3 regions of the Romboutsia sp. LXY-2 genome follow, and region 2 is predicted to be linked to each of the others. Evidence: riboswitches for the same ligand, from Rfam matches in the RefSeq annotation. Region 2 holds a riboswitch; each other region holds the start of a gene.
What was found. Region 2 has a riboswitch for cyclic di-GMP ahead of ACI48P_RS10235 (glycosyl hydrolase family 18 protein). Riboswitches for the same ligand answer to the same signal wherever they lie in the genome.
Positions count from the first base shown of each region.

Region 1: linked by a shared signal. The riboswitch ahead of ACI48P_RS03945 (SulP family inorganic anion transporter) and the one ahead of ACI48P_RS10235 (glycosyl hydrolase family 18 protein) in region 2 are both predicted to bind cyclic di-GMP.
Region 3: linked by a shared signal. The riboswitch ahead of ACI48P_RS15105 (NPCBM/NEW2 domain-containing protein) and the one ahead of ACI48P_RS10235 (glycosyl hydrolase family 18 protein) in region 2 are both predicted to bind cyclic di-GMP.

Region 1 is NZ_JBKFGI010000001.1:812,266-815,486, reverse strand. It holds gene ACI48P_RS03955 (sensor histidine kinase) at 1-738, shown strand, start outside; gene ACI48P_RS03950 (response regulator) at 735-1,544, shown strand; cyclic di-GMP riboswitch class II at 1,762-1,845, shown strand; gene ACI48P_RS03945 (SulP family inorganic anion transporter) at 2,049-3,221, shown strand, end outside.
Region 2 is NZ_JBKFGI010000004.1:408,576-411,796, forward strand. It holds gene ACI48P_RS10235 (glycosyl hydrolase family 18 protein) at 1-1,525, opposite strand, end outside; cyclic di-GMP riboswitch class I at 1,736-1,819, opposite strand; gene ACI48P_RS10240 (MFS transporter) at 1,943-3,142, opposite strand.
Region 3 is NZ_JBKFGI010000008.1:298,813-302,033, reverse strand. It holds gene ACI48P_RS15105 (NPCBM/NEW2 domain-containing protein) at 1-1,709, opposite strand, end outside; cyclic di-GMP riboswitch class I at 1,869-1,952, opposite strand; gene ACI48P_RS15100 (APC family permease) at 2,084-3,221, opposite strand, start outside.

The sequences.
Region 1 (3,221 bases), on a different contig from region 2:
TCTTATTGGCCTTACCTTGGTTTGGTAAGCTATGTTATAAAAGGTAGTATTATTTTAACTTGTGTAGTCTTATTTAGACAGTTTATTAAAAGTGTTCAAAATACAGTAAATGAAGAAAAAAGGCTACAACATATGGAAACTGAACTTGTACAAGCAAAGATTAGTATTATGTTTAGTCAGATTCAGCCTCACTTTTTATATAACACCTTAAACACTATTTGTTATCTTTGTGAAACAAGTCCAAAGGTAGCATCTTCTATTACTGAAAAGTTTGCTAAATATTTAAGAGGAAATCTTGATTCTATAACTAGAAAGAACACCATAACCTTTGTTCAAGAGTTAGAACATTTAAAGTGTTATCTTGCCATAGAAGAAATAAGATTTCCAGATATAAAAGTGGTTTATGATATAAATACAACAGAGTTTTTCTTACCAGCTTTAACAGTACAGCCTTTAGTAGAAAATGCAATAAAGCATGGATTAATGGATTCTGAAGAAGGTGGAGAAGTATTAATTAAAACCTATGAAGATGAATATAATTGGTATGTAAAAATTACTGACAATGGAATTGGATTTGATACTGCAAAAGAAAAAGAAGATGACAGAAGTCATATAGGAATAAAAAACACTAAGGAAAGATTAAAATCTATGTGTAGTGGTGAATTAATAATAGAAAGTAAAATAGGAGAAGGTACAGTTGCTAAAGTAATAATACCAAAAAAGGTGGGAGATATATGAGAATATTATTAGTAGATGATGAACAAATAGCTCTTCAACGTACTGAATTTATGATAAAGGATTTATATGAAAATGTAGAAATAATAAAATTTAGATTTCCAGGTAAAGCTTTAGAATATTTATCTAATGATGAAGGTAAAATTGATATTGCTATTTTAGATATAAATATGAAAAAAATGAGTGGATTAGTTTTGGCAAAAAATATTAAGGAAATAGATAAGGATATACCTATAATATTTTTAACTGGTTATAGTGAATATGCTCTTGATGCTTTTAAGGTACATGCCTCAGGTTATATTATGAAGCCAGCATCCAGGGAAGAATTAAAATTAGAAATAGATCATATTAAAGATATAAAATCTCCAAGCCAAAATAAAAAAAGAGTAAGAGTTCAAACCTTTGGAAACTTTGAAGTATTTGTAGACAATAAGCCTTTAAAGTTTTCAAGAAATAGAACCAAAGAACTTTTTGCTTATTTAGTTAATAAGCGTGGAGCAAATGTAACTCTTAGAGAGATTATGGCAGTATTATGGGAAGACAGTCCAGAGACTACATCTATACAAAGTAATTTAAGAAATCTAGTGTCAGACCTTATAAGTTCATTTAAATCTGCTGGCATAGATGATATTATAATAAAAAGTAGAGGCGAATTAGCTCTAAATATAGAAATTATAGACTGTGATTATTATAAGTTTATAAATGGAGATATTCAAGCGATAAATTCCTACTGTGGAGAGTATATGACACAATATAGCTGGTCAGAATTTACTGTAGAATATTTAAATAAACAAATATATAGATTTTAAATTGGTTTAGATATTACTTATTCCAATGATTTGATATAAAAAGAAGTACATAAATTAATACGAAAATAAAAAAACTTAAATTTTTTATAATTTAAGTTATTTGTTGCACTTCTGTTGCAGTTATATTGCTAAAATCTAAGTATCTTCCATAAACCTAATGTAATACATAAACCTAAATTAACAGATATACCCAATGTAATACATGAACCTAAATGTAATAAGAGTCAGTATCGATGAAGTATGCTTCGTATTTGGGCACTAGAAGCATATGGAGATAGTAGTGCAAGCGACTATATTATATAGAGCAATTTGCTATATATAATATAGTCTTTTTTTCTGTAATCATATAAATTTAAATTTAGACTTTCATATCCAAAAAGATTAATAATATATTAGATAAGTTAAAGTAGAAGCGTTGTAAAAAAGCAAATAAAAGTAAAAGCCTTTATAATAACGGTATTAATAATGGTTAACTAAAAATTTAATAAAGAAAGAAGGAATTTTATGAGGCAAAGGAAAGAAGAATGGTTAGGAAATGCTAAAGGAGATTTATTAGCAGGTATTGTAGTGTGTATGGCGCTTATACCAGAGGCAATAGGATTTTCCATAGTAGCAGGAGTTGACCCTATGGTTGGAGTATATGCATCATTTTGTATATCTTTAATTACATCAATATTTGGTGGTAGACCAGGTCTTATTTCTGCAGCTGCAGGAGCTACAGCATTAGTGCTTGCTAGTTTAGTAAGAGATTATGGAATAGAGTATTTGCTTGCAGCAACAATACTTACGGGAATTATACAAGTAATACTTGGATATTTAAAAATAGGCAACCTAATGAAATTTATACCAAAGCCAGTTATGATCGGTTTCGTAAATGCTCTTGGTATATTAATGTTCCAATCTCAGATTGATCATTTTAAAGGGGCACCGATATTATTATTATTAGGAGCAATAGGAATAGTAATTATTTACTTATTACCTAAGTTAACAAAAGCAATACCATCTCCAATAATAGCAATAATAACTATTACAATAATAGTAAGCATATTTAATATAGATGTTAAGACTTTAGGAGACATGGGCGAAATAACTAGTGAATTACCAAAATTTTTAATACCAAATGTTCCATTTAATATGGAAACATTAATGATAATATTGCCATATGCATTATCAGTTTCATTAGTTGGAATCGTTGAGTCACTACTTACATCTCAATTAGTTGATGACTTAACAAATACTCCAAGTGACAAAAATAAAGAGTGTATAGGTCAAGGTCTTGCAAATGTAGTAGCAGGTTTCTTTGGCGGTATAGCAGGATGTGGAATGATAGGACAAACTATTATAAATAATAGCTATGGTGGTAGAGGTAGATTATCTACTCTTACAGCAGGAACGGCTATGTTATTTTCTATAATATTATTAAATAAGTTTGTAGTTCAAATTCCAGTAGTATCTTTAGCTGCAGTTATGGTAGTTGTATCTATAACTACATTTAACTGGGCTTCAATAAAAAGAATTTCAAAAGTTCCAAAATCAGATACAGTAGTAATGCTAGCTACAGTTTTAGTAGTTATATTAACTCACAACTTAGCTTATGGAGTTATTGTTGGAATAATAACAAGTGCAATAGCTTTTGCATCTAAAATATCTGAGATAAGTGTTGATAGACATGAAGTA
Region 2 (3,221 bases):
TTGTTTCAGCACCTCTTTCTACTTCTTTTAATACTGTATTAGTTTCTTGAGGGTTTTCATTGTTTTTTATAGTTATTTCATAGCCTTTTCTTTCTACTCCCCACTCTACTTCATATGTATTTATAGTTGCATCTACTTCTAATTCTGAATAAACAATGTTATGAATTGGTAAATCAGAAGCTCCAAATAGTCCTTCCTTAGTCGCTTTTGTTAGTTCATCTCTTTTAGTTGATGTAGTTGGTGCATCTTGTGATTGCATCCATCCAATCATCCCACCTAAATTATTTTCATGCACATAATTAGCCTTTTCTTCTATAGACCTTACATTATCATATGTAAAGAACTTCCCAGTACTTTCATCGTAAAGATATGGTGCTTTTGCTGTGTCATCCCAGTATTCTTTTAGTCCTGGATAACTTGCTTTTAACTTATCTATACTTCTATATGACCATACCCCTGACATACGTCCTCCATCTCCTGATGTTAACGGTGCTTCATTTATTGCACCTCTTGATGGTGTTTGATCTGCATCTTTTGTTGTTACAGAAGCTTCTCCAAATAATCCTGGTAAAGTAGAATCAGTTCCTTTAGAAACTTTGTCCCAACCTCTAGTGTAATAAGCTGCTCCCATTACTATTTTTTCAGATTCTGCACCATTTTCTATTAAATAATCAACACTTTCATCAATTGATAGATTATTTCCTTTTAATGGTTCATTTGGATTTGGGTATAATCCTGTCTGATGTCCACTGTACTCATCCCAAGCACCTCTCATGTCATAAGTCATTATGTTTGCAAAATCTACAATATTAAATAATCTATCTACATCTATTCCTGTATCTACTTTCTTCTTAGGTGCTGGAAGTGCAACAGTTAACTCATATTTCTTCCCTAATTCTGCACCTTTTTTATCTAAAGCTACTCTGAATTCTTCTAGTAATTTAATATAATTTTCTTTATCCTCTTTACTTGCATAAGGGTTACCTTCATCATTTTTATTATCTACCTTATCTGGTTGCCTTACTTCACCAGCAAATTCCCAGTCTATATCTACAAAATCCATATTAGTGTATTCTACAAACTGTACAACATTTTGAATGAAGTTTGCTCTCTTAACAGGGTCCTTTGCAATAGTTGGGAAATCAGCAGATTTTGACCATCCACCTAGGGATATTCCTAATTTTAAGTTTGGATTTTCTGATCTTAATTGTTGAAGTGCTATTAAAATACCTGCATTTGGCGCTCCCCATTGTACTCCATCTTGTCCAACTGGCGCTCCTACTGCTGCATCCTTGTCAGTAAATACTAAATTTCCATTAGAATCAAAGTCCATAAATGCAAAATTTAAATGCGTTAATTGATCTGCTGGTATATCTTTTGGATAGAAGTTTCCTTGACCTCCCCAAATAGACCAATCACCGTAATACATTACATTACGCTTTTGACTTTGTGCATTTTTGGCATTTACCTCCATTGCATTTGCGCTTACTACCCCAATAAATGGCGCTCCTGCACTTATTAGCATACTACCTACTATTGCTATTGCAACAGCCTTTTTTGTCTTTCTTAGTTTTTTTGATGTGCATATTTTTCCTCCTAAATGTTTTTATACCATTTAGGTAAACCACTTTTGTTTAAAATAAAAAGCTACTCCAAAGAAGTAGCTTTTCTAAACATCAAGTAGACATATTAGTAATAAAATATGTTAGATGGATAACAAAAAGTATATTTACCCTTTGGCAACTGGCTGGCATAGTTTATAACCTTAGCCCCTATAGCTTTGCGTCATTAGATTTCTCTAATTTTGCCTATTGAATTTTATTCTTAGGATAATTATACGTACTTTCCCTCCAAATGTTTATACATTTTTATATTTTTTTATACATTATTATTATTTGTCTATACATTTCCATTTACAAATCTATTAAAAATTAGTATATAACTATATTCTAGCTCTTTTATATAATGACAAGTAAATAGCTGATACAATTAGTGATACTCCCAAAAGCCCTAAAAATAACCACGATTTATTTATATTATAAATATAAGCTGAAACAAATGGCCCAACAGCAAATCCCAAAGATTCACTAGCTCCAACAAACCCAAATATAATTCCCTTAACTTTTTTATTACTTCCAAACTCTGATAAAACACTTTGTAGTGATGCATTAAGGAAAGTTGCACCTAAGAAGTATATTATAATAACAGCTGTAAATAAAGGAACATCTCTTATAAAGCTTAGTGCTAATAAAATAAGATTCATGACAACAAAAGATAAAAATAACTGCTTTCTATTTCCTATTTTATCACTTATCCAACCTGCAATAGGTGCTCCTACTCCAAATACAACCAAATAAATCGATATAATAGCTGAAGAATAAGCAATAGTTGAATTTAAAACATCAGTGGAATAAAAATGAATTAATGCTACTACACATCCATAAATGTAATCACCTAAAAAAGCAATACTACCTAATACTATTATTTTATAAGCCAGCTTATATTTTTTAATTTCTATAAAAACATCTTTTAAAGAATTTTTTTCTTTAGCTTTTCCAAGTTTATTACTATGAGCACTTTTTAACTTTAACATAACATATATAAGAGTTAATAATGTTCCAAGAGATGATATATAAAATGCTAGTCTGTAATTTCCTAAAATTGCCACCAAGTACCCACCTATAAAAGAACCTATCCCACCACCTAAAGTAAATACTGCCGATGCAAGTCCCGTACTTTCGCCTCTTCTTTTTTCATCTACAGATCTTGAAAGTATTGAATAAGTGGCTGGAGCAGCCATTCCGAGTACTCCACCTTGAATTATATACAGTATGCTTGCATAATTAGGATTCTTGGTCAAAGTATATAAAAATATAACAATGCTCATAAGTATAAGTGCCAAATTCAAATTTAATTTATCGCCTATTTTATCACTAATAACTCCAAATGGTATCTGAGCTAGAGTTTTACTAATTCCATAAAAGGACAAAACTGTTCCTATTATAACAGTAGTTAGTCCTAAATCTTTTAAATATAAAGGAATAATTGGAATTAATATACTATAGCTAACTCCAAATGCCAATCTATATATACAAAAGTTTCTTAATTCTTTCTTACTAAATAACGCACTGTTTCTAATCATTATATTTCTCTCCTATATATAATAAATCTGCTCTTAATTTTAGTATATTACACAAAGCCTAGCTTATACGTGCTAAAAT
Region 3 (3,221 bases), on a different contig from region 2:
TCATTTTTAAATGATTCACTATTAGGTCTTCCTGTTTCCCAATGTGTGTTAACATCTTCATCTATTGCATACTCAATTAAAGAATTTCCATATCTTCCACCGTTATTTTCTATTTTTGATATATTGTTACTTTGGACTCTATACTCTTCATCATAAGTATTTATATATTCACTATAAAATACATCGAATTTTTTTATATTAGCACTTCCTGCTTCTATCTTACCAAATTCCACTAATTCTTTTGCTATATTTATTTTTTCTATATACTCATTCTCTAAAGCATGTCCTTTAACTGCTTCAAATAAGTTGTCAATCGCTTGGACTGTAGAAAACTCTGGATTTACTTCATTCATACTAGAATCTGTAAATAGTCTGTCCATCTTGTCTTTTACTATATCTTCTTTGTATAATCCAAACTCATTAGCTAGTGCCCAGTTTTCATGACCTTCTTTATATACAAATTTAACTCTTCTTAATTCTGTTGGTTTAAACTTTATCTCTAAAGTATCTGATGTTATACTATGGCTTCCCGAACTTATCTTTTCAAATGTATCTCCGCTAGTTGTTTTTGATCCATAAATATCAAAAGACTTAGCAAACCCTCTAGATACTTTATTTAGATAAGTTATTCTATCTATTGTAGTAAGGTCGTCTAAAGTTATGATTACATCATTGGTAAAGCTTGAATTGTTTGTTTTACCAGAATGCCAATTTGTATTAACATCTCCATCTATAGCTCTATCTACTGAGTTACTAGCATATTGACCACCATTTGTAGTTATGCTAGTTATATTTTCTCTTTTTATTTTAAAATCTTCATCGTACTTTGCTAACCTATCATCATTACTTGATAAAAACTTTGATACCTTAGCATCTACATACTCTAAATTTTTACTTTCTAATAATATTCTTGCATTATCTATATCTTCTTTTATATCTTCATAAAGAGGATGAGTCATAGCCTCAGCTTCAAATTTATCTAATTTTTCTAAGGTATTAAATTCTTCATTTATTTGATTTTTTTGTTCATTTGTAAATATGTTGTACATTTTATCTATCATAGAATCTTCACTATAAAACATAAACTCTGATGCAGATGCCCAGTTCTGATTAGCTTCTTTAAATTTAAACTTTACTCTTTTAAAGTCAGTTGGATTAAACTTTATTTCAACTAGGTCTCCAGTTGAACCGCTATATTCTCCACTAGTTGCTAAGGTAAAATCATCTCCTTCATCAGTTAGTGATGTATATACTTCTACTTGTTGTGCAAATCCTTTACCTTTAGCTCCATCTTGTCTTGCTGCATATACTATTCTACTTATATTAGTTATTTCATCTAATGTAATTACTACTTCATTTTTAAAATCTGTATTATTTGGTTTCCCTGTTTCCCAATGTGTACTTAAATTTCCGTCAATAGCTCTATATATTACTGATGATCCATAGTTTCCACCATTGTTAGTTATTGAAGTTATTTTAGAATTGTCAACCTTGAATACCTTATTGTATTCTTCTAAATATTTACTATAAAATAAATCAAATTTACTTATAGTTGCTTTTGTTGACTGTGTTTCTTGAGTTTTTTCCTCTGATACACTCTGAACTATTTCACTGCTTTCTAGTTCTTGTGCTAAAACACCGATTGTGCTTGCTGAAAAGTTTGAGATTATCGCAACCATAGTTATAGCTGCTATTTTTTTCTTATGCATTTTATCTTCCTCCTGAATTAAATTCCCCATCAGAAGTACATTAAAAAAAGCTACTCAAAAGAGTAGCTTTTATACCTAATAAATCTAATACTTTGCACCATAAATATGCATCAGTATTTTAAATTAACTAAGCTTAAAAACAAAAAGTATAATGTACTCTTTGGCAACTGGCTAGCATAGTTATAAACCTTAGCCCCTATAGCTTTGCGTCCCTAAATTTCCCTAGGTTTGCCTATTATATTTTCTAAGCTTAAATTACCATAATTTTGCAATAATTTCAATTATTTTTTCTTTTTCTATAAATTTTTTTAAATTTATTTTATATATTATCTATAAATTTTCCCGTATTTATTATTTTATAATTATAAATATTACTAAGCCTTAGCATCATTATTTTTCTTAGAGTATATCCTAGTCATATATAAGTATATAGGAACTACAAATATCATACCACCTAATCCCCAAACTATCTTCATAGGTGCATCTATACCTGCTTTTATAAGCAATACTATACTTACCGCTACTGCAAATATTGGTATAATAGCTCCTCCAGGTATTTTAAAGTTTACTTCTTTACCTGCATATTTCTTTCTTAATATTAGTACGGCTAAGCAAGTAGGTATATATTGAATAAATCTAGATACAACACTTATTTGAGATAATGTTGTAAATGATCCTGACCATGCTATTAATAAAGTTCCTATAACAGACACAATAACTGCTATATATGGAGATTCGTTTTTATTAGTTTTGCTAAAAGATTTAGGCATTAATCCTTGATCTACTAAAGCTTTAGCTGATCTTGGTGTAAATATAGATGATGCAATATTTATACCTCCAACAGATACTATAGTTCCTATAGTTATTACATAACCACCTATAGGTCCTACCATTTTAGTAGCAGCATCTGCAACAGGAGTAGATGATCCTACTAGTCCATCTCCTAACACACCTATACTTATAGCTAATATAAGTACATATATTACTGATACAACAAACATTACTGTTACTAATGCTTTAGGTACATTTTTCTTAGGATTTTCCATATCTTTCGCTGCAACAGCTAGAGACTCAAATCCTGTAAAAGCATAGAATAAAGATATTGATACTGCTACAAATGCAGATGAAGTACTTTGACCTTCTGGTATTATTACAAAAGGTGTAAAATTAGAACCTTTCATGAAGAATATACCTACAGCTATAAATAACACTATTGGAACTAATTTTCCTATAGTCATTATATTATTTAGGTTCTTAGATTGCTTCATACCCATAAGGTTTATCGCTCCAAGACCTCCAACTAAAATACCAATTATTATATTTTTAGTAAATGGTTCTGCTGCTTGTGGCCATACAGATGACAATGTAACTGCAAAGAAGTTTGCCATAGTCGCCCAAGCAATCATACTAACTATCCATTTCATAAATCCAACTTCAAATCCAACAAACTCTCCAAATGCCTCTTTTGCATAAAGATACGGTCCTCCATCAGTATCAAACCAACTTCCAGCT